One region of the Caulobacter sp. 10L414 genome, then DNA from elsewhere that is predicted to be linked to it. Evidence: predicted binding sites of a transcription regulator. Region 1 holds the regulator's gene; the other holds the start of a gene.
The links. The regulator LexA, encoded in region 1, represses DNA repair genes until DNA is damaged. The targets are predictions, from matches to a motif close to ATGTTCNCNANNTGTTCT.

Region 1 (14,761 bases):
TCAACGGCCGGGGCGTCGTAAGAGAAACGGTCATGAGGTTGGCTTTGGGGACGCGCTCCCTTGGTAAGTCAAGTCCGCTTCGGCTTGCTCACGCACCTTGGCCTCTACTATACCCGCTTGCTCGCATCGGATGCGTCGCCCCAAGGCGGTCGCTCACGCGCACGCAATTGGGCGGAATCGAAGAAGGTAGTCACACACGTCATGCTCGCCGGCTTTCGCTCTTTCGCCAAATCGCCCTTCGCGATCGTCCTCTTCGGCCTGCTGATCGTCAGCTTCGCCGTTTTCGGGATCAGCGACGTCTTCAAGCAGCCCAGCAGCAGCAAGGTGATCGTCGTCGGCTCGCGCTCGGTCACGCCCGACGACTTCAAGGCGCGCTTCGACAACTATCGCAACCAGCTGCAACAGCAGGGCCAGAGCCTGACGCCGGACGAAGCCGTCCAGCGCGGCGTCGACCGCGGCATGCTGCAGGAACTGGCGCTGCAGGAATCGATGGCCGAGCTGATCAGGAAGATGGGCGTGCGCCCGTCCGAAGCCCTGGTCGGCGAAGTGCTGCACAAGCAACTGAGCCAGCTGCCGCCCGGCACCCGCCCGTTCGACCCGGTGACCGGCAAGTTCGACAAGCAGATGTACCAGGCCCTGCTGGCGCAGAACAACCTGACCCCGGCCACCTACGAGGCCTCGCTGCGCGACGAGATCGCCCAGTCGCAGTTCTACGCCAGCGTCGCCAACGGCCTGCGCACCCCGCGCATCTATTCGGCGCTGCAGGCGGTGTACGGCTATGAGAGCCGCGACCTGTCGGCCTTCGCCATCAACCCGACCAGCGTCGCCCAGCCGGCCGCGCCGACCGACGCCCAGCTGCAGGCGTTCATGACCGAGAACGCCGCCCGCCTGACCCTGCCCGAGACCCGCGTCCTGTCGGTCGTGCGCTTCAGCGCCAAGGCCCTGGAGCCCTCGGTCAGCGTCGACCCGGCCGAGGTGCAGAAGACCTTCGACTTCCGCAAGGACACCCTGGCCCAGCCGGAAACCCGCTCGCTGGTGCAGATCGTGGCGCCCGACGCCAAGGCCGCCGCCGCCATCGCCGAGCGCCTGCGCAAGGGCGAGGCCCCGGCCGACGTGGCCAAGGCCTACGGCAAGCAGCCGGTGATGATCCTCGACAAGCCCAAGACCGCCCTGCCCGACCGCAAGGTGGCCGACGCCGCCTTCGGCCTCGGCGAAGGCCAGGTCAGCGCGCCGATCGCCGGCGAACTGGGCCAGTCGGTCATCAAGGTGCTGAAGATCACCGCCGCCAAGGCCGCTTCGCTGGAAGCCGCCCGCCCGCAGATCGAGGCCGACCTGCGCGTGCAGGCCGCCCAGTCCAAGGCCTATGACCAGACCCAGACCTTCCAGGACGCCCGCGACGCCGGCGCCAACGTCGTCGACGCCGCCGGCAAGGCCGGCGCCCTGGTCGTCACGACCGCCCCGCTGACCGCCCAGGGCACGGACCTCGGCGGGCAACCCGCGGCGGGCCTGACCCCGGACGTGCTTAAGGCCGCCTTCGCGCTGCCCGCAGGCGGCGAGAGCGACCTGATCGAAGCCGGCAAGGGTGAGTACTTCGCCGTCCGCGTCGAGAAGGTGAACAAGGCCGCCCTGCCCCCGCTGGCCGAGGTCAAGCAGCCGCTGACCCAGCAGTGGATGATCAACGAGCTGGTCAAGCGCCTGAAGGCCAAGGCCGACGAACTGGCCGCCCGCGTCCGCAAGGGCGAATCGATGGAAGCCGTCGCCGCCTCGGCCAACGCCAAGGTCATCAAGGTCGCGGGCCTGTCGCGCGAGAACGCCCAGCAGCACCAGGCCCTGGGCCGCGACCTGCTGGTCGCCTCGTTCGACGCCAAGCCCGGCCAGGTCTTCGCCGCCCGCGCCCCGCAGGTCGGCTACGTGGTCGGCCGCATCGACGCCATCCGTCCGGGCGACACCAACGAGATCGCCCGCGCCGCTGAGGGCATGCGTCCGCAGACCAGCATGGCCTACATGCGCGACATCGGTCAGGCCGGCCGCGCGGCCGCCCGCGACAAGCTGAAGCCGCAGCTGAACCTGAACCTGGCCCGCCAGGCCATCGGCGTCGACACCGCGGCCCTGGCCCAGGCGGAGAAGGACGGCGCGGCCAAGGGCGGCGCCGCCAAGAAGGCCTCGGCTCAATGAGCCTGGAGCCTGGCTTCGACGCCTTCGCGGCCGGCTATGACGCCGGCCTGCCGCAGCTGGTCTGGACGCGCCTGATCGACGACCTGGAGACCCCGGTCTCGGCCTATCTGAAGATCGGCCACGGCCGTCCCTACGCCTTCCTGTTCGAGAGCGTCGAGGGCGGCGCCTGGCGCGGCCGCTACTCCATCGTGGCCATGAAGCCGGACGTCGTCTGGCGCTGCCGCGGCGACAAGGCCGAGATCGCCCGTGGCGACGACATCGCCGCCGGCAGGTTCGCCTCGCTGGAAGGCGGCGCCCTGGACAGCCTGCGCGACCTGATCGCCCAGTCGAAGATGGAACTGCCGGCCGGCCTGCCGCCGATGGCGGCGGGCATCTTCGGCGCGCTCGGCTACGACACCGTGCGCCTGGTCGAGAAGCTGCCGGACATCAATCCGGACGCCCTGGGCCTGCCCGACGGCATCATGACGCGGCCCTCGATCGTGGCCGTGTTCGACGCTATCGCCCAGGAGATCGTCCTGACAACGACGGCGCGCCCGACGCCCGGCGTGTCGGCCAAGGACGCCTATGCGGCCGCCCGCGAGCGCATCGAGACGGTGATGGCCGACCTGCGCCGTCCGCTGGCCCACGACGCGCCCCGCAGCCCGCAGGGGCCGATGGAGTTCAGCACCCCGGTCAGCCGCGAGGACTATCGGGAAGTCGTCGAGAAGGCCAAGGAGTACATCCGGGCCGGCGACATCTTCCAGGTGGTGCCCAGCCACCGCTTCCGCGCCCCCTTCGGCCTGGACGCCTTCGCCCTCTATCGCTCGCTGCGCCGCACCAACCCCTCGCCGTTCCTGTTCTTCCTCGACATGGACGGCTTCAACCTGGTGGGCTCCAGCCCCGAGATCCTGGTGCGCCTGCGCGACGGCAAGATCACCATCCGCCCCATCGCCGGCACCCGTCCGCGCGGCGCCACGCCCGAAGAAGACCTGGCGCTGGAGAAGGAGCTGCTGGCCGATCCCAAGGAGCGGTCCGAGCACCTGATGCTGCTGGATCTGGGCCGCAACGACGTGGGCCGCGTGGCCATGCTGGGCCAGTCAGGCTCCAACAAGGCGCCCCAGCCGGGCAAGCACGCCAACGTGCGCGTGACCGACAGCTTCACGATCGAGCGCTACAGCCACGTGATGCACATCGTCTCGAACGTCGAGGGCGACGCGCCCACGAACGTCGATCCGGTCGACGTGCTGATGGCCGCCCTGCCCGCCGGCACGCTGTCGGGCGCGCCCAAGGTGCGGGCGATGGAGATCATCGACGAGCTGGAAGTCGAGAAGCGCGGCATCGGCTATGCCGGCGCGGTGGGGTACATCGGCGCCGACGGCTCGGTGGACACCTGCATCGTGCTGCGCACGGCCCTGGTCAAGGACGGCATGATGTACGTCCAGGCCGGCGGCGGCGTGGTGGCCGACAGCGACCCGGACGCCGAGTACGACGAGACCCTGCACAAGTCCCGCGCCCTCAAGCGCGCCGCCGAGGAAGCCTGGCGCTTCGCCTGATCGGCGGCTTTTGCGGAAGAAAGGAAGGGGCGGCCCATCGGCCGCCCCTTCTGCGTTTCAGTGCCCGGTGTGCGGCCGCGCCGCGCCTTCGAGACCCGCGACATCGGTCAGGCCGTGACCGAGCGCCATCGGCTTGCCGTCGGGGCCGCGGTCAGCGATGCGGACCATCTCCATCATGCCTTTGTCCTCGTGGTTGAGGATGTGGCAGTGCAGGACGAAGTCGCCGATGTAGCGGGCGTAGTGGCTGCGCGTGGTCACCACCACGTCGTGCTCGACGAACAGGGTGTCCTTGAAAACGCCCGTGAGGCCGAAATATTCCGAGTTAGGGTCCTTGGTCAGGTCGACGCCGGCCCGGCTGACCACCGTCTCCACCTCGAACGGATTGACGTGGATGTGGAACGGGTGGCCGACCTTGGGATCGCCTTCCTTGACCGACAGCGTCCAGCGGTCGGTGTCGCCCAGCACCAGGGTGCGCGAGAAGTCGTTGGGATCGAACCGCCTGACGGTGGCGTCCGTGCGGCCGAGGCCGGGACCTGGACCGTTGCCTGGCGTCGTCGACGGCGCCCGCAGCGAGAACACCAGCGGCTGCTCCTTGTCGATCGTGTCGGCCAGCAGGCTGCGATGGGGCGAGAAGGCCTCCAGCGACAGGTCCCTGTCCAGGCCCTCGACGATCGACTGCTTGAGGGCGGCGTCCTCGATCTCCAGCCCCTTGGCCGCGCTGACCAGCAGTTGCTTGACCGCGTCGGCCGGCGGCAGGACCGGCGCGGCGCCGGGGGCGACCTCGACCAGGAACAGCAGCTGGCGACGCTCGGCGCTGCCCTCCACGCCCGACTGGTCGACCTTGATCAGTTCGTCGATGACGCAGTAGGCGCCCGGCTCCTTGAAGTCGACCAGCAGGTCGCTGCGATAGCCCGGCTGCAGGAAGGTGGCCTTGCGCTCCAGCACCTTCTGCCGGGTCAGGCCGTCGGCGGCGATCTCGAACTGCGAGACGGCCTCGCTGGAGGGCGCGCATTCCCTGGCGATCAGGGCGTCCTGCGACAGGGCGCCGGCCTTGCGCAGGGCCTCCAGCGGCCCCGTGCCGATCCGCTTGCGGATCGAGACCTTCACGGTGTCGGAAACCCCGCCGTGGATGAAGCGCCAACGTTCGGGCACGCCGGCCACCGCCTTCTGCTCAAGCGCCTCGACCGTGGCGCCGTTGACGGTGGTGAACCGGCCCGAGTTGGACCAGTTGGAGCCGCCGATGAAGTCGTAGCTGTCGAGCACGCCGGTGTCGCCGGCGTCGCAGTACCAGTTCTTCCGCGCCGTTCCCTCGACCGTGCGGGCCTTCACCTTGCCCTCGCCGTCGCGACAAACGTACTGGATCTGCTGCAGCACGAAAATGTGGTCGGGCGACTTGGCCAGCAGCACGTCGACGTCGCCCGGCACCAGCTTGCGCACCGGGGCCGCGCCCTCGTCGTCGATGCGCGGCAGGCGCTCGCCCTTGATCACCAGGGCCCCGGCCAGGCCGCTGGACACCTGGATCGCCGTCGAGCCGTGGACGTGGGGGTGGTACCAGAAGGTGCCCGCCGGATGATCGCCGGGGATGTTGTATTCGTACTCGTAGGTGAAGTCGCGATTGGGCGGCAGCTGGCGCAGCACGTTGTCGCTGATGCCCGCCGGGCTGACCCACAGGCCGTGGCTGTGCAGGTTGGTGGTGTTGAAGCAGTGCGGCTCGTTGATGTCCTGCGGATGGCCGGGGCACTTGTCCTCGGGCGGCAGCAGGTTGCGGATCTTGACCCGCACGGTCTGGCCCGGGCGCGAGACCAGGGCCGGCGCCACGTAGAGCTGGTCGGGCTTGGCCGGATGCAGCCGGTCCTGATAGGCGCGCAGCTCGACGGTGTCGTAGGCGCCCTCGTACTTGCCCTTGCCCAGTTCCTTGCCGCTGTTGGGATTCCAGATCCGCGACTTCAGCAGGAGGATGTCGAGATCGGCCCGCACTTCGTCGCCCTTGGGCGGCGGGGCCGGCACGGCGCCGAACAGCCTCAGCGGCGCGCTCGGGGCGGCCTCGCCGGGCGCGACGGTGGTGAGGATGGGCGGATCGGAAACCGGCGCCTGCTGCGCCAGGGCCGCCCCCGCGGCCAGGGTCAGGGCGAGCGCGGCTCCCCCCAGGAGTTGCAGTCGTCGCATGGATGCCCCCGTGCGTTTGAAAAACGCCGGAGGGTGAGAGCGTCGCCAGAGTCGTTCAAGTTGAATTCACAACCCTAGGAACTCATTTTGGGGCGGCGAGGCAGATCAGTCGCCCAGGCGCTCCTTGGGCAGATGCTGGGTCGTCAGCGGCGGGGCCAGCACCATGACCGTCGCGAAGCTGACAGCGGCCACGGCGGCGAAGGCGGCCGCCAGCAGCACCGGTAGCATCTTCTGGCGCCGGCGCGGCGCGCGCAGCAGCGCACGGGCGTAGGCGATGGCGGCGGTGTCGATGGCGGAATCAGCGACGGACATACGGGAAATTTCGCCTCTTCCCGCTGCGGTGGCAACGGATCGGCGACGCGGCGCTTCGCCGCTGGTCGCTTTCGCAGAAAAACTCTTTCCGTAAAGGGATGACGCGCCGCCCCCGACCGGACTAGAAGCGAGGCTCGAAAGGCGGCGTCATGATCCTGGTCATCGATAACTACGACAGCTTCACCTACAACCTCGTTCATTACCTGAACGAGCTGGGGGCCGAGACGGTCGTCCATCGCAACGACGACCTGACGGTGCAGGAGGCCCTGGGGCTGAAGCCGCAGGCCGTGCTGCTGTCGCCAGGCCCGAAAGCCCCCGACCAAGCCGGCATCTGCCTGCCGCTGCTGCGCGGCGCTCCCGACGACCTGGCGATCCTGGGCGTGTGCCTTGGCCACCAGGCCATTGGGCAGGCCTACGGCGGCGAGGTGATCCGGGCCAAGGAGGTCATGCACGGCAAGACCAGCCCGATCCGCCACGCCAACAAGGGCATCTTCAAGGACCTGCCCGACCCGTTCACCGCCACGCGCTATCACAGCCTGGCCGTGCGCCGCGAGAACCTGCCGGCCGAGCTGGAAGTCACCGCCTGGACCGCCGACGGCGAGATCATGGGCGTGCAGCACAAGACCCGCCCCGTCCACGGCGTGCAGTTCCACCCCGAATCCATCGCCACCGAGGGCGGCCACCAGCTGTTGGCCAACTTCCTCGACCTGGCCGGCGTGCGCCGCGACGCCCAGATCTGGGTCTAGGGCGGGGCTGAAAACATGTCAGACGCTTTCAAGCCGCTGCTGGCCAAGCTGGCCGACGGCCAGACCCTTTCCGAAGACGACGCCGAAGTCTTCTTCAGCGCCTGCCTGCGCGGCGAGCCGACCCCGGCCCAGGTGGCCGCGGCGGTGACCGCCATGCGCCTGCGCGGCGAAACCGTGGGCGAGATCGCCGCCTGCGCCCGCGCCATGCGCCGCGCGGCCGTGCACCTGGAGCATCCGTACGACGTGGTCGACGTCTGCGGCACCGGCGGCGATGGCCTGCACACCCTGAACATCTCCACCGCCGTGGGATTCGTCGCCGCCGGCGGCGGGCTGAAGGTGGCCAAGCACGGCAACCGCGCGGTGACCTCCAAGTCGGGCACCGCCGACGTCCTGGCGGCCCTTGGGGTCAATATCGACGCCAATCTCGCCCAGCAGCGCGCCGCGCTGGACAGCGCCGGCATCTGCTTCCTGTTCGCCCAGTCGCACCACGGCGCGATGAAGCACGTGGCGCCGATCCGCCAGCAGCTGGGTTTCCGCACCATCTTCAACCTGCTCGGCCCGCTGACCAATCCGGCCGGCGCCAAGCGTCAGGTCGTGGGCGTTTCGGCCCCGCGCTTCGTCGAGCCGATCGCCCGCGCCCTGGGAGCCCTGGGCGCCGAACGCGCCTGGTCGGTGCACGGCGGCGGCATGGACGAGCTGACCATCACCGGCGAGACCGAGGTGGCCGAATGGCGCGAAGGGGCGATGCGCCTCTTCACCATCACGCCCGAGGCCGTGGGCCTGCAGCGCGCCTCGCTCGCCGAGATCACCGGCGGCGATCCCGCCTTCAACGCCGCGGCCCTGACCCGCCTGCTCGACGGCGAGACCGGCGCCTATCGCGAGATCGTGCTGCTCAACGCCGCCGCCGCCTTCCTGGTGGCCGACAAGGTCGAGACCCTGCGCGAGGGCGTGGAACTGGCCGGCGCCGTGCTCGACGACGGCCGCGCCAAGGCCGCCCTCGCCGGCCTGGTGGCCGCCACCAATTCCGAAGTTCAGCCCGCATGACCGACATTCTCGCCAAGATCGCCGACTACAAGCGCGAGGACGTCGCCGGCCGGAAGGCCGTGCGCTCGCAGGCCGACGTCGAAGCCGCCGCCAAGACCGCTTCGGCGCCGCGCGGCTTCAAGGCGGCTCTGGAGGCCAAGCACGCGCCGGGCAAGCTCTCCCTGATCGCCGAGATCAAGAAAGCCTCGCCTTCGAAGGGCCTGATCCGCGCCGACTTCGATCCACCAGCGCTCGCCAAGGCCTATGAGGACGGCGGCGCAGCCTGTCTCTCCGTGCTGACGGACGGCCCCAGCTTCCAGGGCGCCGACGACTACCTCGTGGCCGCCCGGGCGGCGACCGCCCTGCCCTGCATCCGCAAGGACTTCCTGGTCGATCCCTGGCAGGTGGCCGAGAGCCGCGCCCTGGGCGCCGACGCCATACTGGTGATCCTGGCGATGATCGACGACACGCTGGCCGGCGAGCTGATGGCCGAGGCGCAGCGCCTTGGCATGGACGCCCTGGTCGAGGTGCACGACGAGGCCGAGACCGAGCGCGCCGGGAAGCTGGGCGCCACGCTGTTCGGCGTCAACAACCGCGACCTCAAGAGCTTCGTCGTCGACCTGACGGTGACCGAGCGGCTGTCGAAGCTCGCGCCGCAGGGCTCGCTGCTGGTCACCGAAAGCGGCCTCTTCACCCACGCCGACGTCGTGCGGATGGAAGCGACCGGCGCCAAGGCCATGCTGGTGGGCGAAAGCCTGATGCGCCAGGCCGACGTGACCGCCGCGACGCGCGAGCTGATCGGGTAACGGCCTTCGCCATTCCTGGCGATCCAGCAGCCGAACATCCCTGCCATCGCGGAGAAAGCAGAATCGGTCGTTCCAGCGGCTGTAGAATCGGCGCCCGGGCGCCGGGAATCGGCGCTTGGCCGGGCATTTTCCCGCGACCATGACCGGCTGGGCGGCGCGCGACCCAGGCGAAATCCGCACCCTGGGACGCGTTCGCGGCGGGCTCCAGCGCCTGAAGAGCGCTCGGCATACCGACTTAAAATCAGCGACTTAGCCGGCAATAGCTGACATCGGTCTCGATCACGATTTCAAAGAACGCCGATCGCTGCAATTCACTTGACCTTAACCAAGAACACCTAGAGAACATTCGAAAGGTTTGCGGTTTGTTCCGCGACGACTTGCGAGGCCGTCATGCTCACCCGCAAGCAGCACGAGCTGCTGATGTTCATCCACGAACGGATCAAGGAGACCGGCGTCTCCCCCTCCTTCGACGAGATGAAGGAGGCCCTGGACCTGGCGTCGAAGTCGGGCATCCACCGGCTGATCACGGCGCTGGAAGAGCGCGGCTTCATCCGTCGCCTGGCTCACCGGGCCCGGGCGCTGGAGGTGGTCAAGCTGCCGCAGCAGGCCACCACGGCCGCTCCGCCCAAGGGCCGCGGCGCGTTCCGTCCGCAGGTGCTGGAAGGCGGCGGCCCGGCGCCGTCGGCGCCCGCCCCGCTTCCGCCGGTTTCCGACACCAGCCGCGAGCTGCCGATCCTGGGCCGCATCGCCGCCGGCACGCCGATCGACGCCATCCAGCACGAGCGCGACCGCCTGCCGGTGCCCGAGACCATGCTGGGCGGCGGCGAACACTACGTCCTCGAGGTGCAGGGCGACTCGATGATCGAGGCCGGCATCCTGGACGGCGACTACGTGATCATCCGCAAGGGCGACACCGCCAACAGCGGCGAGATCGTCGTAGCTTTGGTGGGCGAGGAAGCCACGCTCAAGCGCCTGCGCAAGAAGGGCGGCTCGATCGCACTGGAAGCTGCCAATCCCAAGTACGAGACCCGCATCTTCGGCCCCGATCAGGTCGAGGTGCAGGGCAAGCTGGTGGGCCTGATCCGCCGCTACCACTGACGCGGGCCACCGGCCGGCAAGATGCGCGGGGCGCGGGTGTCGAGGGACGCCCGCGCCCTTCTTGCGTCTGGCGCGGGCCTCAAGGCCGTGGCTAGGTCGAACGCGACCTGAACGCATATTTGTCTGAGTTAATCGAAGCTGCTACTCCAGGCCCAAGGCCTTGCGGCGCGCTGTTCATGACGCGCCGCCCCATCGGTCGATCGGAGGAGCAACCATGTCCCACGCGCCCATCGCGTCCCTCAGCGCGGCGCTCTGCCTTGCGCTCGGCCTGAACGCCTCCGCCCAGCCGATCAACCAGCGGTTCAGCGCCGATCCCTCGTCGCACGTGTTCGGCGACAAGGTCTATGTCTACGCCACCGACGACGCCTCGAATTCGGGCAAGTACTGGGACTCGACGTCCTGGAGGCTCTACAGCTCCAGCGACCTGAAGACCTGGAGCGACGACGGCGCGTTCCTCGACGTGACCGTGTTCAAGTGGGCCAGACCCGACGCCAAGGCCTGGGCGCCGGGCGCGGTCGAGCGCGGCGGCAAGTACTACTTCTTCGCCCCGGTCGGCGGCGACAAGATCGGGGTGGCCGTGGCCGACCGGCCGCAGGGTCCGTTCAAGGACGCCATCGGCGCGCCGCTGGTCGACAAGGCCCGCGACGCCAACGCCGGCGACGAGCCGATCGACCCGCAGGTGCTGATCGACGACGACGGCCAAGCCTACATGCTGTTCGGCACCCGCGTGCCCAAGATCGTCCGGCTGGGCGCCGACATGGCCTCGCTGGCCGGGCCGATCGAAAACCTCGTGGTCACCGGCTATCCGGCCGACGACCCGAAGAAGAAGTACGGCGAGGCGCCGTTCCTGCATAAGCGCGACGGCCTCTATTATTTCAGCTTCTCGACCGGCTGGCCGGGCCAGATCGTCTATGCGACCGCCAGGTCGCCGATGGGGCCGTACGCCTATCGCGGGGTGATCCTCGACTACCTGCCGATCTCGACCAACCACCAGGCCATCATCGAGCGCGACGGCCGGTGGTGGTTCTTCTATCACGACAAGCTGCTGTCCGGCGGCGGCGACCATCGACGCTCGATCACCCTGGCGCCGCTGAGCTATGGCCCGGACGGATCAATCCTGCCGATCAAACGGCCGCCCGTTCCCTAGAACGGATCGACGTTCACCCGACCCCCGTCCCCAAAATCCGTCTTTCCCCGCGAAGGCGGGGATCCAAGCGGAGTCTGCGGATCGCTCACGGCCGCGCCTTCTCCCGAAACGCAGCTTGGATCCCCGCCTTCGCGGGGATGCTCGGTGAAAAGGAACGAAGTTGCTGAATTTCGATACGCCCTAGAGGATCAGATCCTTGGCCGCCGCCTCGAAGCGGCTCCAGGCGGCCGCGGCCAGGGCCGCGCCGGTGCTGGCGCGGCGAACGCCCAGGCCCGGCAGGTCGGCGACCTTCATGTCGGGTCCCCACAGCAGCACGTTGACCGGCTTGGGAGCGACGGCCGCGACGATGGCGGCGATGTCGTCATATCGCGTCACGCCCGGCGCATAGAGGCAGTCGGCGCCGGCTTCGGAATAGGCCACGAGGCGCTCGATGGTCGGCGCCAGGTCGTCGCGGCCGATCAGGAAACCCTCGGTGCGGCCCACCAGCATGACGTCCTGGCCCGAGGCGTCGATGGCCGCACGGGCGGCCGCCAGGCGCTGCACGGCGGTGTCGATGGGATAAAGGTCCGTCCCCACCCGATCCTCGATGGAAAGGCCGGCGATCCCGGTCTCGATGGCGCGGACGACATTGGCGGCCACGCCCTCGGCCGTGTCGGCGAAACCGGCCTCGAAGTCGGCGTTGACCGGCAGGTCGGTGGCGGCGACCAGCAGGGCCAGATGCTCGATCACCTCGTCTACGCTGACCTGCCCGTCGGCGCGGCCCCAGGACCAGGCCATGCCGGCGCTGGTCGAGGCCAGGGCGGCGAAGCCCAGCTTCTGCAGGCGCACGGCGCCGCCGGCGTCCCACGGGTTGGGCAGCACGAAGAAGCCGTCCTGATGCAGGGCGCGAAAGGCGGCGCGGCGGGCGGCGAAGGTGGCGTTGGTCATAGGTCCTGGCTCTCCAAGCGAGTCGTCGCCGGCAGATAGCCGCGGCGGCGCGGCATCATCCGCCCGGTTCTTGCGCATTCGTGTCAGCAGCCTGCGTCCAGGGACGCCTGCCGCGGCCGGGCGCGGTCCACACGATCCACCAGCCGTCGCGCCTGCGCCAGAGTTCGGCCGCGCCGCCGACGGCGAAATCCTCGGCCGCCAGCACGACGGCCTCGCGGCAGGCGGTCGGCAGGACGGCGGGCCTGGCGCCCCGCAGCACGACCACCTCCGCGCCCGAGCACAGGCGCTGCAGGGCGTCGAAGTCGGGCGCGCGGCGGGTCCAGGACAGGCTGACGGCGACCGGCGCGCCCTGCCCAGGCCGGCACGAAGCGCGGTCGCAGGTAAAGCCGCCGCCGTCGACGGACGCCAGGCCGCGCCGGCGGGCCCAGAGTTCGGCGCCGAACCGGCGGGCGTCCGGACGCAGCAGCACCGCCTGCCCGCCCCGGCGCGCGACGGCCGTGGTTCCGTCGGCGGCGATCCACAGATCGGGCGGCGCCGGACGCGGCCACAGGGCCACCGCCAGGAACAGCGGAACGCCCAGCCAGCGCAGCCTTCCCTTCCAGAGGCACAGCAGCATGACGCCCAGGAACGACAGCGCCAGGGTGAAGCCCGGCGCGCTGGCCACGGTCTGCTGGGCGCCGTGGGCGCTGGCGAACCAGCGGGCGACGGCGGTCATGGCCTCGATGCCCCAGCCGGCCACGGTCAGGAACGGTCCGCCCAGGCCCATCGGCTCCAGCGCCGCGCCCACAGCCAGGAACGGCATGATGACGAAGGACGACAGCGGCGAGACCACCAGGTTGGCCGGCAGGCCCCAGATGGCCACGCGGTTGAAGTGCTGCATGGCGAAGGGACCGGTGGCCAGGCCCGCCACGAAGCTGGCGCCGACGCTGATCGCCAGCCAGGCCAGGGCGGCCTGCGCAAAACGGATCGGCCAGGGCACCGAGATTTCGCGCGGCTGGCGGGGCCAGGCTTCCGCGAGGGCGACCAGGGCGGCGGTGGCGGAGAACGACATCTGGAAGCCGGCCGCGCCCGCCTGCTCGGGCTGGGCCACGAGAATGATCAGCGCCGCCAGCGCCAGGCCGTGCAGGCTGACGGCCTGGCGATCGGCGAGAATGGCCAGGAACGCCACGCCCGCCGTGATCGCCGCGCGCAGGGCCGGCGGCGGGGCGCCGGAGATCACCAGATAGGCCCCGACGGCGGCGAGGCCGGCCAGGGCGGCGATCTTCTTGCCCGGAAAGCGCAGGGCCGCCCACGGCCAGGCGGCCACGAGAAGGCGCACGGCCGCGAACACGAAGCCGCCGACAATGGCCATGTGCAGGCCGGAGATGGACAGGATGTGCGCCAGGCCCGAGGCGCGCATGGCCTCGGTCTGCTCAGGCGTGACCCAGGCCTCGTGGCCGGTGACCATGGCCGCGGCGATGCCGCCGCTTTCGGGCCCCAGGCGCTGGACGATGCGCGAGGCCAGGCTCCAGCGCATGGCGTTGACCGCCATGGCCAGCCGCAGCCGCCAGGGCGGCGGATCCAGCCTCGTCTCCTGGATCTCACCCACCGTGAAGCCCACCCCGCCGACGCCGTTGAACCAGGCGTCGCGGGCGAAGTCGTGGGATCCGGGCGCGGCCGGCGACGGCGGCGCCGACAGCATGGCGCGCTGGCGCAGGCCCGATCCCGGCGGCGGCGGCGCCTGCCCCTCGGGCAGGCTGACCCGGATGCGCGCCGGAGTGACGCCCGGCGCCAGGCGCGAGATCGACACCGGCGCGACCAGCAGGCGGGGTCCCGCCGCGCCGGGCGAGACCACGTCGACGACGAATCCGTCGACCACGCGAACGCCTCGCTCCACCGGCATGACCGGCCCGGCGACCCGGTCGCAGCGGATCTTGCCGGCCAGCGCGCCGGCGGCGGCGAAGGCCAGCAGGGTCAAGGGAACGACCAGGCCGCTCCAGCGCGTCCAGCCGCGGCTCCAGACCGCCAGGACGCCCAACGCCAGGGCGACGAGGGCCAGGAGCGACCAGCTGGGCTCGGCCTTCAGCTGCAGATAGCCGGCCGCGCCCAGGGCGAAGGCCACCGGGCTCCACAACATCCATCGGGCGGCGTTGAGCCGCGCCTCGTCGATCAGTTGTGTGACAAAGGTTGCGGGACTAGGACACCTTCGAACGGCCGTGCTAAGACGCGCCGCCCAACGGCCCGCGCCTGCGTCGCGCGCAGCCGCCGAGCCTCCCGCCGCCCCCGCGGCCTCCAGACCGTCAGCTTCGAAGCCTATGTCCAGTTCCTCCCCCGCCCCCAGCGGCGTCGTCACCCGCTTCGCCCCGTCGCCGACCGGCTTCCTGCATATCGGCGGCGCCCGTACGGCGCTGTTCAACTGGTTATATGCACGCCATACGGGAGGGAAGTTCCTTATTCGCGTCGAGGACACCGACCGCGAGCGTTCGACCGACGCCGCCGTGGCCGCGATCTTCGAGGGCCTGGACTGGCTGGGCCTGAAGTCGGACGAAGAGCCGATCTTCCAGTACAGCCGCGCCGACCGTCACCGTGAAGTGGTGCAGGAGCTGCTGGCCAAGGGCCGCGCCTATCGCTGCTGGATGACCGTGGAAGAGCTGGAAGCCGCCCGCGAGAAGGCCCGCGCCGAAGGCCGCGCCATCCGCTCGCCCTGGCGCGACGCCCCGCCGCCGGCCGATCCCAGCGCGCCGCACGTCATCCGCTTCAAGGGCCCGCTGGAAGGCGAGACCCTGGTCGACGACATGGTCAAGGGCCCGGTCACCTTCCGCAACATCGAGCTCGACGACCTCGTCTTGC
Region 2 (14,761 bases), on a different contig from region 1:
TCAGCCCCAGCCTTCCGACACGCCGGCGCGGCGGGCCATGGGGGTGACGGCGGTCGGCTTCTGCGAAGGCTGCGGCTGGTCGGCCGGCTTGCCGTAGAGCCAGCCCTGGGCGAAATCGACGCCGGCCTTGCGGACCACGTCCTCGACCTCGGCGGTCTCGACCATCTCGGCGACGGTGCGGACATTGAGGTCGCGGCACAGCTCGACCAGGCGGCGGACCATGGCTCCGTCGCGGCTGTTGCCGGCCAGTTCGCGCACGTAGCGGCCGTCGATCTTGACGATGTCCAGCGTCAGTTCCTGCAGGTAGGCGAACGAGGCCGCGCCCGCGCCGAAATCGTCCAGGCAGACCAGCGAGCCCAGGCCGCGCAGGGCCTGGATGTGGCGGTTGGCGCGAGGCAGGTCGTCGATGGCGCTGGTCTCGGTGACCTCGAAGATCAGCTTGCCCTTGGCGGCCGGGGTCTGGGCCAGCAGGCGGCCGATGTGGTCGACGAAGGTCTCGCTGACGATGGTGCGGCCCGAGACGTTGACGGCCAGGCGGACGTTGCCGGCGCGGTCCGAGGCGATCCGGCGCACCGCCTGCTCGGCGATGGCGTGGTCCAGCTCCTCGATGATGTCGAACTCCTCGGCCATGCGGATCAGGGCGAAGGGGCTGGCGCCGTCCTCGAAGCGCACCAGCGCCTCGTGGTGATGGGCCTGGCCGGTCGAGAGGTCGACCACGGGCTGGTAGGCCAGGGTGAAGCGGCGCTGGCTGACGGCCGCGCCCAGGGCGCCGGCGCGGGCCAGGGTGCGCTTTACGGATCGGTTCATCGCCTCCGACAGGGTCATCGGCGGGGTGTCCTTGAGGCCTTCGCGCAGGAAGTCGTCGAGGGCGTAGCGCAGGGCCCGCAGGCCGCGCGAGGAGGCCCCGCCGTCCAGCGGCACCACGTGGGCGCTGGCGTCGAGCGTGGCGATCTTGGTCAGGCGGGCGGCCAGGGCCTCGGGCCGGTCGTCCTTGGCCCGCAGCAGGGCGAAGCGCTCGGGCGAGACCTGGGTGGCCATGGCGCCGGCGTGGGATTCGGCGCGGACGGCGCCGGCGATCTTCATGTCCAGCGCGTGGGCCTCGGTCGGGGCCAGGCCGTCGCGCAGGGCGGCCAGGCCGGCGAACTCGACCATGGCCAGTTCGAGCTCCAGGCCGGTGACCCGCGCGGCCTCGAACAGGCCCTTGGCGATCTCCTCGAAATTCTCGCGCGGACGCAGGCCCGTAGCGTCCAGGCCGCCGGCGGGCGGACGGGCCGCGGTGATCGCGATCGAGGTACGTCCGAAATTGTCGGGCAGGGCGCGCAGAGTGACTCCGACGAAGCGTTCCGGCTCACCGGCGACGCGGACGGTGACCGGTCCCCGGCGCTGGCCTTCGTCGAGAGCGTAGAGCGCCGCGTCCATCAACGGACGGTCGGCGGGGGTGAACAGGTCGCGCCAGACGCGGCCCATCAGGGAGGTTTCGGTCTTGCCCATGATCTTCTGCGCCGCGCCCAGGGCGAGGCTGACGCGATCCCCCTCGAGTTCGAGCAGGAGATCGGCGCTGGCGAAGGCCAGGCCCAGCAGGCGGCGTGGATCGATCGACAAAGGACAGAGCTCCCCAGAGGGGGCCATCCTGGCCCGCCTTAGCTTAAGGAGCCGTGCATGGGGCGCGGCGAGCGGGGTGCGACGGCTCGCCACAGCGGCGGTCGGACGGGCTGAAAAGAACATCTTGCGAACATAGAACAAAATGTGTACGCATTAATCATTCCACAGGCGGTGGGCGTAGCGGCGCCCGAACTTCCGGCCCGGCGGCCGGAATCATGGAATAAGGCGATCAACCAATGACCAGTCAGGCGGCTTTGAAACTCGTGGGCAAGGAAGAAGGCGACAAGGCGCGGGCGCTAGAAGCGGCTCTGGCGCAGATCGATCGGGCCTTCGGCAAGGGCTCGGTGATGAAGCTCGGCGAAAAGGGCAAGGTCGAGATCGAAGCGGTCTCCACCGGCTCGCTGGGCCTCGATATCGCGCTCGGCATCGGCGGCCTGCCCAAGGGCCGGGTGATCGAGGTCTACGGGCCGGAAAGCTCGGGCAAGACGACCCTGGCCCTGCACGCGGTGGCCGAGGTTCAGAAGGCCGGCGGCACCGCCGCCTTCGTCGACGCCGAGCACGCGCTGGATCCGTCCTACGCCCACAAGCTGGGCGTCAATCTCGACAGCCTGCTGGTGGCCCAGCCCGACAACGGCGAACAGGCGCTGGAGATCACCGACACCCTGGTGCGCTCGGGCGCGGTCGACATCGTCATCGTCGACTCGGTGGCCGCCCTGACCCCGAAGGCCGAAATCGAAGGCGAGATGGGCGACAGCCTGCCTGGCCTCCAGGCCCGCCTGATGAGCCAGGCGCTGCGCAAGCTGACCGGCTCGATCAACAAGGCCAACACCATCGTCCTGTTCATCAACCAGATCCGTCACAAGATCGGCGTGATGTACGGCAGCCCGGAAACCACCACGGGTGGCAACGCCCTGAAGTTCTACGCCTCGGTGCGCCTGGACATCCGCCGCACCGGCTCGGTCAAGAACCGTGACGAGATCATCGGCAACAACGTCCGCGTCAAGGTGGTCAAGAACAAGGTGGCCCCGCCGTTCCGCGAGGTCGAGTTCGACATCATGTACGGCGAGGGCATCTCCAAGCTGGGCGAGATCATCGACCTGGGCGTCAAGGCTGGGATCATCGACAAGGCCGGCTCCTGGTTCTCCTACAACAGCCAGCGCATCGGTCAGGGCCGCGACAACGTCCGCGAGTTCCTCAAGAACAACAAGGACCTGGCCAACGAGATCGAAACCGCGGTGCGTCGCGCCTCGCAGAAGATCGAGGAAGAGCTGCTGGTCGGCGGTCCTGAAGAGGGCGAGGAAGACTAAGCCATTCGGCGCGCGCCTGCGCCGAACTTCGCGGCCGCCGCCCCGCCGAGGGCGACCCCGCCTTATTGCCCACGGCGGAACGACACCGCCGTCGACGGCCGCGAGCCCCGGACGCCTGGACCCCATGCCAGGCGTCCGATTTCGTTTGTCCTCTCCCGTGTAACGGGGGAGGTGGCGCGGCGCGAAGCGCCGTGACGGAGGGGGCGGACGACAGGCGCCGCTCCAAGATCCTCCCCCTTTGGGGGAGGTGGCCCGAAGGGCCGGAGGGGGGCCGTTTTCAGCTTCCGAGGCGCTGGAAGGCTGATCAGCGGCCAGGCCGCCATCGCACCGCGCCCCCAGAACTGCCGCCGCTTACCGCAGAGGCTCCTGCCTGCCAGGGCCCGTCGCCCTCAGCCGCCGATGTCGGTCCACGGCCGCTGCACGCAGACCGGCTTGCCGTCGATCACCGCCACCCGAGCCGAGCCGGGCGGGGCATAGAAGGCCTGCGTTCCGCCGACGGCGACGGCCAGGGCGATCGGGCCGCTGAAGTCGCAGACCGGGGCCTCGCGGCGTCCGGCCGCCTGGGCGTAGACGCGGTGGGTGCATTCCATGTGCCCGGCGCGCCGCTGGATGACGGCCTCGTCGAAGGCGAAGGTCATCGGCTTGCGCGACCCGACCGCAAAGGCCGCCGGGGCGAGGGTCGGGCAGGGCGTTCCCGCCAGGCTCCAATAGGCTTCGGCGACGGCGGCGGCCTGGCGCTGCTTGACCAGGGTGAAACCGGTCAGGGGCGCGATGACGATCAGGGCCACGACCGCGAACAGGATCCATATGGTGCGCCGCGCGCGGCCCTCGGTCAGCAAGGGCGTGCTGACGGGGCGGCCCTGCGCCGTGGTGTCGGTGGTGGTGTTCATGGCGTCCCTCTCGGCCGAAGGTTAGCCGTCGTCCTTCCAGACGGGCAAGGCGGCGACGGGGGCGTTCCGTTCCCCAGATCGCGACGTGGCCGTCCGCTCGCCCGTCACTGCCGGACCAGCGGCCGGGGCGAGCGGCCAGGCGTCACGAGCGCCGCGCCAGCCGGCCATTCCGAGGTTGGATTTCCACAAAGCTTGAAACCGCGCTATGCAGCGCCGACTTCCGGTGTCCGCCGGACCTTTCGAGATTCCCGAGACGACGATGCCTAGCCTCAACGAGATCCGCAGCACCTTCCTCGACTACTTCGGCAAGGCCGACCACGCCGTCACGCCGTCGGCGCCGCTGGTGCCGCAGAACGATCCGACCCTGCTGTTCGTCAACGCGGGCATGGTGCCGTTCAAGAACGTCTTCACCGGCGCCGAGACGCCCGCGCACCCGCGCGCGGCCAGCTCGCAGAAGTGCGTCCGCGCCGGCGGCAAGCACAACGACCTGGACAACGTCGGCTACACCGCCCGCCACCACACCTTCTTCGAGATGCTCGGCAACTTCTCGTTCGGCGACTACTTCAAGGAACAGGCGATCCACCACGCCTGGACCCTGCTGACCGGCGAGTTCAAGCTGCCCAAGGAAAAGCTGCTGGTCACGGTGTACCACACCGACGACGAGGCGGCCGATCTCTGGAAGAAGATCGCCGGCCTGTCCGACGACAAGATCATCCGCATCCCCACCAGCGACAACTTCTGGTCCATGGGCGACACCGGCCCCTGCGGCCCGTGCTCGGAAATCTTCTACGACCACGGCGAAGGCATCTTCGGCGGCCCTCCGGGCAGCCCCGATGAGGACGGCGACCGTTTCATCGAGATCTGGAACCTGGTGTTCATGCAGTTCGAGCAGATCGCCGGCGGCGAGCGCCTGGCGCTGCCCAAGCCCTCGATCGACACGGGCATGGGCCTGGAGCGCATCGCCGCCGTCCTGCAGGGCGTGCACGACAACTACGACATCGACCTGTTCAAGGCGCTGATCGCCGCCTCGGTCGAGCTGACCGGCGTCAAGGCCGAAGGCGCCCAGGCGCCCTCGCACCGCGTGATCGCCGACCACCTGCGTTCGTCGTCGTTCCTGCTGGCCGACGGCGTCACCCCGTCGAACGAAGGCCGCGGCTACGTGCTGCGCCGGATCATGCGCCGGGCCATGCGCCACGCCTACCTGCTGGGCGCGAGCGAGCCCCTGATGCACCGCCTGGCCCCGACCCTGGTGGCCGAGATGGGCCAGGCCTATCCGGAGCTGCGCCGCGCCGAAGCCTCGATCGTCGAGACCCTGCGCCAGGAAGAAGAGCGCTTCCGCACCACGCTGGGCCGCGGCATGGGCCTGCTCGACGAAGCCACCGCCAATCTGTCGACCGGCGACGTGCTGGACGGCGAGACCGCCTTCAAGCTGTACGACACCTACGGCTTCCCGCTCGACCTGACCCAGGACGCCGTGCGCGCCAAGGGCCTGACCGTCGACACCGACGGCTTCGACGCGGCCATGCAGAAGCAGCGCGAGATGGCGCGCGCCAACTGGGCCGGTTCGGGCCAGCAGGGCGCGGCGGCCGCCTGGTTCTCGATCAAGGAAAAGGCCGGCGCCACCGACTTCGTCGGCTATGAGGCCACCGAGACCACGGGCGTCGTGAAGGCCATCGTCGCCGATGGCGCCGAGGTCGAGGCCGCTTCGGCCGGCCAGACCGTCGACGTGCTGCTCGACCGCACCAGCTTCTACGCCGAAAGCGGCGGCCAGGCCGGCGACACCGGCGTGATCGAGGCCAATGGCGCCGAGAGCCGCGTGCTCGACACCCAGAAGCAGGCCGGCGAACTGCACGTGCACCGCGTCGAGCTGGCCGGTCCGCTGAAGGTCGGCGACCAGGTCGTGGCCTCGGTCGACGCCGAGCGCCGCCACACCACCCGCTCCAACCACTCGGCCGCGCACCTGGTGCACGCCGCCCTGCACCATGTGCTGGGCCCGCACGTCGCCCAGAAGGGCCAGATGGTCGACGGCGAGCGCATGCGCTTCGACTTCAGCCACGGCGGTCCGCTGAGCGCCGACGAGATCGAGCGCATCGAGGCCGAAGTGAACGCGGTCATCCGCCAGAACGTGGCGGCCCGCACCGAGGAAATGGCTCCTGAAGCCGCCATCGAGGCCGGCGCCGTGGCGCTGTTCGGCGAGAAGTACGGCGACAGCGTGCGCGTGCTTACCCTGGGCGACAGCCTCACCGACGCGGGCAAGGCCTATTCGGTCGAACTGTGCGGCGGCACCCACGTGGCCCGCACCGGCGACATCGCCCTGTTCAAGATCGTCTCCGAGCAGGGCGTGGCCGCCGGCGTGCGCCGCATCGAGGCCCTGACCGGCGAGGCGGCCCGCCGTTTCCTGCTCGACCAGGCCGGCGTCGCCAAGGCCCTGGCCGACCAGTTCAAGACCCCGGTCGCCGAGGTCCTGTCGCGCGTCGACGCCCTGGTGGCCGAGCGCAAGAAGCTGGAGAAGGAACTGGCCGAGGCCAAGAAGCAGCTGGCCCTGGGTGGCGGCGGCGGCGCGGCCTCCGGTCCGGAAGACGTGAACGGCACCGCCCTGATCGCCCGCGTCCTCGACGGCGTCGGCGGCAAGGAACTGCGCGGCGTCGCCGAGGAGTTCAAGAAGCAGCTGACCTCGGGCGTCGTGGCCCTGGTCGGCACGACCGACGGCAAGGCCGCCGTCACCGTGGCCGTGACCGCTGATCTCGTCGGCAAGTTCAGCGCCGCGGACCTGGCCAAGGCCGCCGTGATCGCCATGGGCGGCCAGGGCGCGGGCGGCAAGCCCGACTTCGCCCAGGGCGGCGCTCCCGACGCCACCAAGGCCGACGACGGCCTGGCGGCGATCAAGGCCGTTCTGGCCGGCTGATACGGATGATGGGCGATCTTCCCTCTCTCTTGGAGAGAGGGAGGGGCCCGCCGCCGCAGGTGGCGGGAGGGGGAGAGGTTACAGCCAGGGCTGGAAGGCCCTCGGTCTTCTTGGCGCGCGCCGCCTTCGCCGGATCGACAGCCAATCTACGGCCGTCCCCCAGATCCGTCCTTCCCCGCGAAGGCGGGGACCCAGGCGGAGCCTGCAGGTCACTCGTTGCCGCGCCTCCTCCTGAAACGCAGCTTGGATCCCCGCCTTCGCGGGGACGCTCGGAGAAAAGCGGCCGGCGCCACGGAATGTCGATCCGGCCGGGGGCCTCGCCTAGTTCGGAAAGGGTGAAACCTCTCACCCTCCCGACGATTTGCGGCGGGCCCCTCCCTCTCTCAAAGAGAGAGGGATTTGTTAGGGATCCAGCTGAACCTGCCCCTCGCCCAACTGCAGCCAGTCGGTGAAGGGCCGGTGGTAATAGAGGTCGAAGACCTCGGCCTGCAGCTTGAAGGGCAGGCTGCTTTCGCTGTTCCACAGCATCACGACGCCGGTCTTTTTGGCCGGATCGAACATCATGGTGGCGCGATAGCCGTCGACGGCGCCGCTGTGGCCGGCCAGGCGGTGGCCCTGGTAGCCGAAGCTGCGCATGGCCAGGCCGTAGCCCGGCTTTTCCAGCGTGCGGCCCAGCGGCGAGTTGCCGTAGGGGCGGCCGGTGTTGACGCGCGGTCGCTGGATCTCCTCCAGGACGCCCTCGGGCAGCACGGCGGGGGCCAGGCCCATCTGGGCCTGCATCCAGCGCGCCAGGTCGACGATGTTGGAGTTCACGCCGGCGGCGGCGGGGGTCAGGTAGTAGGCCTCGGCCAGGGTCAGGCGACGGCCGTAGCGGGTGGGGCGGGCCCAGTGCCGGGCGTCGCTCAGCTCGCTCATGCCGATGGTGGCGCTGGTCATGCCCAGCGGCACGAACAGGCGCTGGCGAGCCTCTTCGGCATAGGGGCGATGGGTGGTGGTCTCGACCACCTCGCGGATCGTGTCGAAGGCGACGTTCTGGTAGGTGTGGCAGGTGGCCGGAGGGCACTGGGGCGGCACCTCGCCCAGGGCCTGGCGGATCATCTTGGGCGAGCGGCCGCCCTCCAGCCAGCCGTCATAGGCGTTGCGCGGCAGGCCCGTGCGCTGCGAGAGCAACTGCTCGATGGTCAGGGTGCGTTGCGCGTCGGCCGGCAGGCGCAGGCTGGTGTCGAAGCGCCCCAGCGGGTCGGACAGCGAGAAGACCCCGTCCTGGGCCAGACGCGCGCTGAGCGAACCAGCCACGGTCTTGGACAGCGAGGCCCAGCGGAACACGGTGTCGGCGCCGACCGTCTCGCCGTCGTCCGGCGCGGTGCGGCCATAGCCTTTCACGAACGACAGCCGGCCGTCCTCGACCACGGCGATCGCCAGCCCGGTCATCGAGCGGTCGCGCATCATCGCCCCGATGCGTGCGTCGAGAGCGCGATAGTCGATCTCGCCGCGCCAGTCCTGGGGCTTGAGCGGAAGCGCCACCGGCGTGGCGGCCGCGGCGATGGTCTGCTCGGTCTTGGAGACGCGTGCGCAGCGCGAGAGGGTGAGGGCGGCGGCGCCCAGGGCCGCCACGGCGGCTGCGGCCGCGGCGATCTTCCAGCCGCGGCCCCGGCCGCGCCGGAAGGTGAACCGCGAGGTCTTGATGAACTTGGTCAGGCGTCTTTACCGGTCGAAGCGGCGACACGGGCCGCCGTCGGGGGTCGCGTCGCATGATTACTGAGGGGCTGTCCTACGCGTTTGGCGCGGCGTGACAAACCCCTTAGGCCGCCAACCGGGGCGATTCCGAGGCCCTGGCCGAAGAGTCAGCGGCCATGCCCCCGGACCTGCGCGGTCGCCGCCGCGTAACGGCCGGGCGAGACGCCGAACGAGCGCTGGAACAGCGTGACGAAGCTGCTGGCCGAGGTGAAGCCCAGGTCCTGGGCGGCCTGCTTGACCGACTGGCCGGCCTCGAGGCGCGCGGCCGCCTCGGTCATCCGCAGTTGCTGGCGCCAGGTGGTGAAGCCCATGCCCGTCTCGGCCCTGAAGGTGCGGGTGAAGGTGCGCCGGCTCATGCCCGCCACCTGGGCCCAGGCGTCGATGTCGCGGTCGTCGGCGGGGGCGATCCGCAGGGCGTCGCAGATCCGGCGCACGCGCGGATCGCGGGGCAGGCGCGGACCGGCATAGGCCGAGGCCGGAGCGCGGTCGATCTCGCCCAGCATCAGGCGGACGATCTGGCCCTCGCGCCCGGCTTGGTCATAGGCCGGGTCGAAGGTCAGGAACTCCTCGACCAGGGCGTGGAGGAAGGGCGTCACGTCGATGACCTTCAGGTCGCGCGGCTGGGGATCGGCCTTGGGCGTGACATAGAGGGCGTTGTAGGCGGCGGGGCCGCGGCAGCTGACCTCATGGGTCAGGCCCGGGGGGATCCACACCCCGCGCCCCGGCGGCAGCAGGATGGCCGAACCGCCGGCCCGCACGGCGGCCACGCCTTCCAGCCGATAGGAGAACTGGGCGCGGTCGTGCACGTGCGGCGGATCGTAATAGCCCTTGGCCTGGCGGCCGTGCAGCCCGACCACGGGCCGGATCGGCGGATGGTCGGCGCTGCTCTTGTCGAAAGGCGGTTCGGGGGTTTCGGTGGGCAAGGGGCTCCGGTCCCAGGTGTTCCAGATCGTCTGGTTGAGCCACAACCGCAGCGGTTCGTCAGTTCGCATACGGGCCGTTTTGTTTTCGGATCGGGCCAACCGTCGCCCGCTTCGTTGCGACTAACTCTCAATAACGCTACTCGCACCGCCACGTAAACAGTCGGGCTGGACGAAGGAGCGGGCGTGAGGGCGGCGCAGGGCAGGTGGACAGGCTTGGGGCGGACGGCGGACGTCCTCGCCCGGATCGCGATCGCCATGTTCGGCGGCTACGCGGCGATGGCCGCCTGCACCATGCTGCTGGCCCGCGTGCTGCCGGGAGAGGCGCTGGACCGCACCCTGTGGTCGACCATCCTGTCGTTCGGGATCTATGCGGCCCTGGTGGTCTGGACCTTCGCGGCCCGCAGCGCCCTGCACGCGGGCCTGGTGACGCTGGCCGTCGGCGTCGTCGCCGGCCTGGGCGCGGCGTGGGCGGCATGAAGGGCGCCGGACCCAAGCCCCAGGGCTTCCGCCAGTCGCAGGCCGGGCTGCACACCTGGACCGGGCTGCTGGTCGGCTGGATCCTTTATCTGATCTTCCTCAACGGCGCGGTCAGCTATTGGCGCGAGGAGATCACCCGCTGGTCGCGGCCCGAGATCGGGGCCGCGCGCGACGTCGAGACGGTCGCGCGCGGCGCGGTCGCCCACCTGCAGGCCACCGCCCCAAAGGCGGCGAGCTGGTCGATCAGCCTGCCCGAGGAGCGCGCCAGCGGCGCGATGGCCACCTTCCGCGAGAAGGGCCGGCCGGCCCCGCGGCGAGGCGTGGATCCCAACGCCGTGACCATCGGCCCTGACGGCCAGGTCGCCCAGCCGCGCGACACCGAAGGCGGCGACGTCTTCCACCGGCTGCACTTCGACCTGCGCTATGTGCCGGTGATCTGGGGACGTTGGGTGGCGGGATTCTGCGCCATGTTCATGCTGGTGGCGATCGTCAGCGGCGTGATCACCCACAAGAAGATCTTCGCCGACTTCTTCACCTTCCGTCCGGGCAAGGGCCAGCGCAGCTGGCTGGACGGCCACAACGCCCTGGCGGTGCTGGCCCTGCCGTTCCACGCCATGATCACCTACACCGGGCTGGTCACCCTGATGGTGCTGTACGTGCCCTGGGGCGTGGCGGCCAACTATCCCAGCAAGACGGCGTACTACGCCCAGAGCATCACCCGCGCCAAGCCGGTGAAGCCCTCGGGCGAGGCCGCGCCCCTGGTCGATATCGGCGCCGTGCTGGCGTCCGCCGAACGGGCCTGGGACGGCGGTCATGCGGGCCTGATCCGCATCGACGCCCCCAACGACGCGGCCGCGAGGATCACGCTCACCCGCCGGGCCAGCGACACCCTGGTCGACGGCCGCTGGGAGATCGTCTTCGACGGCGTGACCGGCAAGATCCGCTCGCAGGTCGAGCCGACGTCGAGGGGGATGATCGCCAGGGGCGGCATGATCGGCCTGCACGCCGGACGCTTCGCGCCGATGACCCTGCGCTGGCTGTTCTTCCTGTCGGGCCTGGCCGGCACGGCGATGGTGGCCACGGGCCTGGTCCTGTGGATCGCCAAGCGTCGCCAGAAGCTGGCCGATCCGGACCGCCCGCACTTCGGCTTCCGCCTGGTCGAACGCCTGAACGTCGGCACGATCGCCGGCCTGCCCGCGGCCATGGCCGTCTTCCTGTGGGCCAACCGCCTGCTGCCGACGACCCTGGCCGGGCGCGCCGACTGGGAAGTGCATGCGATGTTCATCGCCTGGGGCGGACTGCTGCTGCACGGCTTCGTCCGGCCGCCGCGCCGGGGCTGGATCGAGCAGCTGTCGCTGACCGCGGCGCTGCTGGCGGGGCTGCCGGTGTTCAATCTGGTCGCCACCCAGCGCGGGGTCCTCGCCAGCCTGCAGGCCGGCGACACGGCCATGGCGGTCATGGACCTGACCCTGCTGGCCCTGGGCGCGGCCTTCGCGGCGATGGCGCTGGGCGTCGTCCGCCACAAGCCGGGCGCCCCCAAGGCGAGGAAGGCGAAGGCCGTCGCGCCGCCGCCGGTCCAGCCCGTCGTCGTCCGCGAGCCGGCAGAGGCCGAGGCGTGACCCTGCTGGCCTTCCTGCTTTGCCTGGCCGGGTTCCTGGCCCTGTCGCTGGCCATGCCCCGCCATCACGCGGCCCTGGTCGGCGGACCTCTGACCAGGCAACGGCGCCGGGTCCTCGAGATCGCCGGCTGGCTGGGCCTCGCGCTCGGCCTGGCCGCCTCGCTGGTCGCCTGGGGCCTGGCCTGGGGCGCGATCGGCTGGCTGGGCCTGCTGACCGCGGCGGCCGCCCCGGTGCTGCTGGTCCAGACCTGGTGGCCGCGCGCCAAGCCCTGATCCCGCCTTTCCGCCGGCCGTGCGCCGGCGCTCTCCGCATCATCCGAACCCGAAGGAAGACCCGTCTTGTCCGCTATCCACCGTCCCGCCCGCCGCGCAGCCCTGCTGGCCGGCGTCGCCGTCCTTTCGCTGGCCGGCGTCGCCCACGCCGAGGGCCAGGCCGTCCAGGACGAGACCGCCGTCGACGCCGTGCTGGTGACCGGCCGCACCGAGGGTTACCAGGTCAAGGGCACCAACACCGCCACCAAGCTGCCGCTGACCCTGCGCGAGACGCCCCAGTCGCTGACCGTCTTCACCCGCCAGCGGATCGAGGACTTCAACCTGATCACGGTGGCCGAGGTCTTCGCCCAGACCCCGGGCGTCAACGTCCAGCAGTACGATTCCAACCGCGTGCTGTTCAACGCGCGCGGCTTTGCGATTACCAACTTCCAGTTCGACGGCGTGCCCACCCAGTACACCACCGGCGCCGGCGGCAATTCGGTGCTGAGCGACACCTCGATCTACGAGCGCATCGAGGTGGTGCGCGGCGCAACGGGCCTGGTCACCGGCGCGGGCGATCCGTCGGCGACGATCAACATGGTGCGCAAGCGGCCGACCGAGGACTTCCGCGCCAGCACCAGCCTGTCGGCCGGTTCGTGGGACTATCGGCGCGGCGAGCTCGACCTGTCGGGGCCGCTGCTGAAGAGCGGCAAGGTGCGCGGCCGGCTGGTCGGCGCCTATACCGATCGCGAGTCGTACGTGCGGTTCCAGCACGACACCTCGCCCAGCCTGTACGGCGTGGTCGAGGCCGACCTGACCGACAGGACCCGCCTGCGCGTCGGCGCCGACTACCTGCGCACCGACTCCAAGGGCGGGGCCTGGAGCGCCGCGCCGATCTTCTTCCGCGACGGGTCGGTCGCCGAGATGCCGCGCTCCTACAGCGCCGCGGCCAAGTGGAACCGCTGGGAGCGCGACAGCCGCAACCTGTTCGCCGTGCTCGAGCACGAGTTCGGCGCGGGCTGGGTGGGGCGCCTGGCCTACAACAACCGCGCCACCGACACCGAGAGCCTGCTGCTGGCCGGCTCCAATAGCGGCGGCTTCGCCGACAAGACCACGGGCCTTGGCCTGACCATCTCCGACACCTATTCGGTCAGCGAGACACGCGAAGAGTCGGTCGACGCCTACGCCTCGGGCCCGTTCCAGATGTTCGGCCGCCAGCATGAGCTGGTCATGGGCGCCAACTTCTTCGAGCGCGACCTGGCCACCATCAACGCCGGCATCACCAGCCGCCCCTACAGCCTGACGGCCTTCTCAAGCATCTACACCTGGGACGGCGAGATCGGCCGGCCGGTGACCTACAACACCGGCAGGCCGCGCAGCATCGTCTCGACCAGCGAGGCGGGTCTCTACGCCGCCGTTCGCCTGAACCCGACCGACCGCCTGAAAGTGATCGCCGGCGCCCGCGTCAGCGACTGGAGCACCCGCACCGAGAACTACAGCACCACCACCGGCGCCCGCACCACGACGACCGGCCGCTACTCGCAGGACCGCGTCTCGCCCTATGTCGGCGTGCTCTACGACCTGTCGACCAACCTGACGGCCTTCTTCAGCTATGCCGACGTCTTCCAGCCGCAGAACCTGTTCGACGCCGACTTCAAGCAGCTGGATCCCAAGGTCGGCGGCAACTACGAGGCCGGCGTGAAGGCCGAGTTCTTCGACAAGCGGCTCTACGCCTCGGTCAACGGCTTCTACATGCAGCAGGACAACGTCGCCGAGCTGGACCCGACCGTGCCGGCCAACTCGCTGCCCGACGGCTCGTCGGCCTATCGCGCGGTGAAGGGCGTCGAGACCCGCGGCGGCGAGATCGAGGCCTCCGGCTCGATCACCCCGAACTGGAGCGTCACGGGCGGCTATACCTACACCCACAACGAAAACGCGGCGGGCGTGCGGGTCTTCACCGTCAATCCGCTGCACATGGTCAAGCTGAACTCGACCTACAAGCTGGGCAAGTGGACGCTGGGCGGCGGGATCAGCTGGCAGACGCAGGTCTATCAGAACATCAACGCCCCCAGCGGCGCCTTCACCTCGACGGGCGCGCCGGTGCTGGCCTCGCGGCGGGTGAGCCAGGACGGCTATCTCCTGGCCGACGCCCTGGTGCGCTACGCCTTCACGCCCAAGGTCAGCGTCGGCGTCAACGTCACCAACCTGTTCGACGAGAAGTACTATCGCAACGTCGGCTACTTCAACGGCGGCTACTGGGGCGAACCGCGCCGGGTGCTGTTCAACGTCCGCGCCCGGTACTGATCGGGCGTCGGGGTGGCCTGGGGCTGCGTGGGGGCGCGCCTCAGGTCACCAGCACCAGCTCGCCGCCGGGCGTGAAGACGTACTCGTAATAGAACCAAAGGTCGGTGGGGCTGCTCGCCTCGATCTTGAAGGCGGTGATCAGGCGCTGGCCGTCGGTCTTCAGGTAGATGGCCCCGTAGACGTCGACATTGGTCTTCGACAGCTTGGCGAGGTCGGCCTTGATGGTCTCGGCCAGGGCGGGAGAGGGGGCGGCGGCCAACTGGGCGACGGCCTTGCCCACCTTCTCGATCAGCGCCTGGTCGGTCTTCTCGCGGGTGGAGCGCTGCAGCTCGGTCGACAGCAGCACCGGCGAGGCGCCGCGGCCGGCGCGGCCCAGCCGGCCCAGAAGGTCGGGGCGCGGGTGGACGTGGCCCTCCTCGTCGCCGGACGAGATGATGAAGCAGGCCGGGTTGACCGCCTCGAGGAAGGCGTCGGTGACCTTCTCTGAGCCGTGGTGGCAGACCTTCATGATGTCTGAGCGGAAGCGCTGGGCGACCTTGCCGACCATCATCCGGTACTCGGTTCCGCCGGCGGCGGGGAAGGCCGAAAGCCCGGCGTAGCGGGTCAGCAGATAGCGCTCGGCCGGCTCGTTGAGGTCGCCGCCGAAGAACACGCTGAACCGGCCGTAGGTCAGGCGCAGAAGGATCGAGTGGCCGTTCTTGGTTTCGCCGTAGGAACCGCCGATGCGGCGCAGGCGCGCCTTGCCG

Region 2: the regulator LexA is predicted to act here: its motif matches at 1,719-1,736, upstream of recA (recombinase RecA).

Annotation. Positions count from the first base shown of each region.
Region 1 is NZ_JBFTJR010000003.1:84,876-99,636, forward strand. Features, by position in the region: gene tpiA (triose-phosphate isomerase) at 1-34, opposite strand, end outside; gene AC1DCG_RS01900 (peptidylprolyl isomerase) at 202-2,175, shown strand; gene trpE (anthranilate synthase component I) at 2,172-3,707, shown strand; gene AC1DCG_RS01910 (multicopper oxidase family protein) at 3,765-5,873, opposite strand; gene AC1DCG_RS01915 (hypothetical protein) at 5,979-6,185, opposite strand; gene AC1DCG_RS01920 (anthranilate synthase component II) at 6,335-6,931, shown strand; gene trpD (anthranilate phosphoribosyltransferase) at 6,947-7,975, shown strand; gene trpC (indole-3-glycerol phosphate synthase TrpC) at 7,972-8,760, shown strand; gene lexA (transcriptional repressor LexA) at 9,151-9,858, shown strand; gene AC1DCG_RS01940 (family 43 glycosylhydrolase) at 10,073-11,005, shown strand; gene AC1DCG_RS01945 (isocitrate lyase/PEP mutase family protein) at 11,186-11,932, opposite strand; gene AC1DCG_RS01950 (ComEC/Rec2 family competence protein) at 11,988-14,048, opposite strand; gene gltX (glutamate--tRNA ligase) at 14,227-14,761, shown strand, end outside.
Region 2 is NZ_JBFTJR010000008.1:82,271-97,031, forward strand. Features, by position in the region: gene AC1DCG_RS04740 (EAL domain-containing protein) at 1-1,602, opposite strand; gene recA (recombinase RecA) at 1,839-2,909, shown strand; gene AC1DCG_RS04750 (hypothetical protein) at 3,299-3,799, opposite strand; gene alaS (alanine--tRNA ligase) at 4,059-6,704, shown strand; gene AC1DCG_RS04760 (serine hydrolase domain-containing protein) at 7,107-8,318, opposite strand; gene AC1DCG_RS04765 (AraC family transcriptional regulator) at 8,549-9,433, opposite strand; gene AC1DCG_RS04770 (hypothetical protein) at 9,620-9,841, shown strand; gene AC1DCG_RS04775 (PepSY-associated TM helix domain-containing protein) at 9,838-11,460, shown strand; gene AC1DCG_RS04780 (DUF3325 domain-containing protein) at 11,457-11,732, shown strand; gene AC1DCG_RS04785 (TonB-dependent siderophore receptor) at 11,799-14,015, shown strand; gene AC1DCG_RS04790 (ComEC/Rec2 family competence protein) at 14,056-14,761, opposite strand, start outside.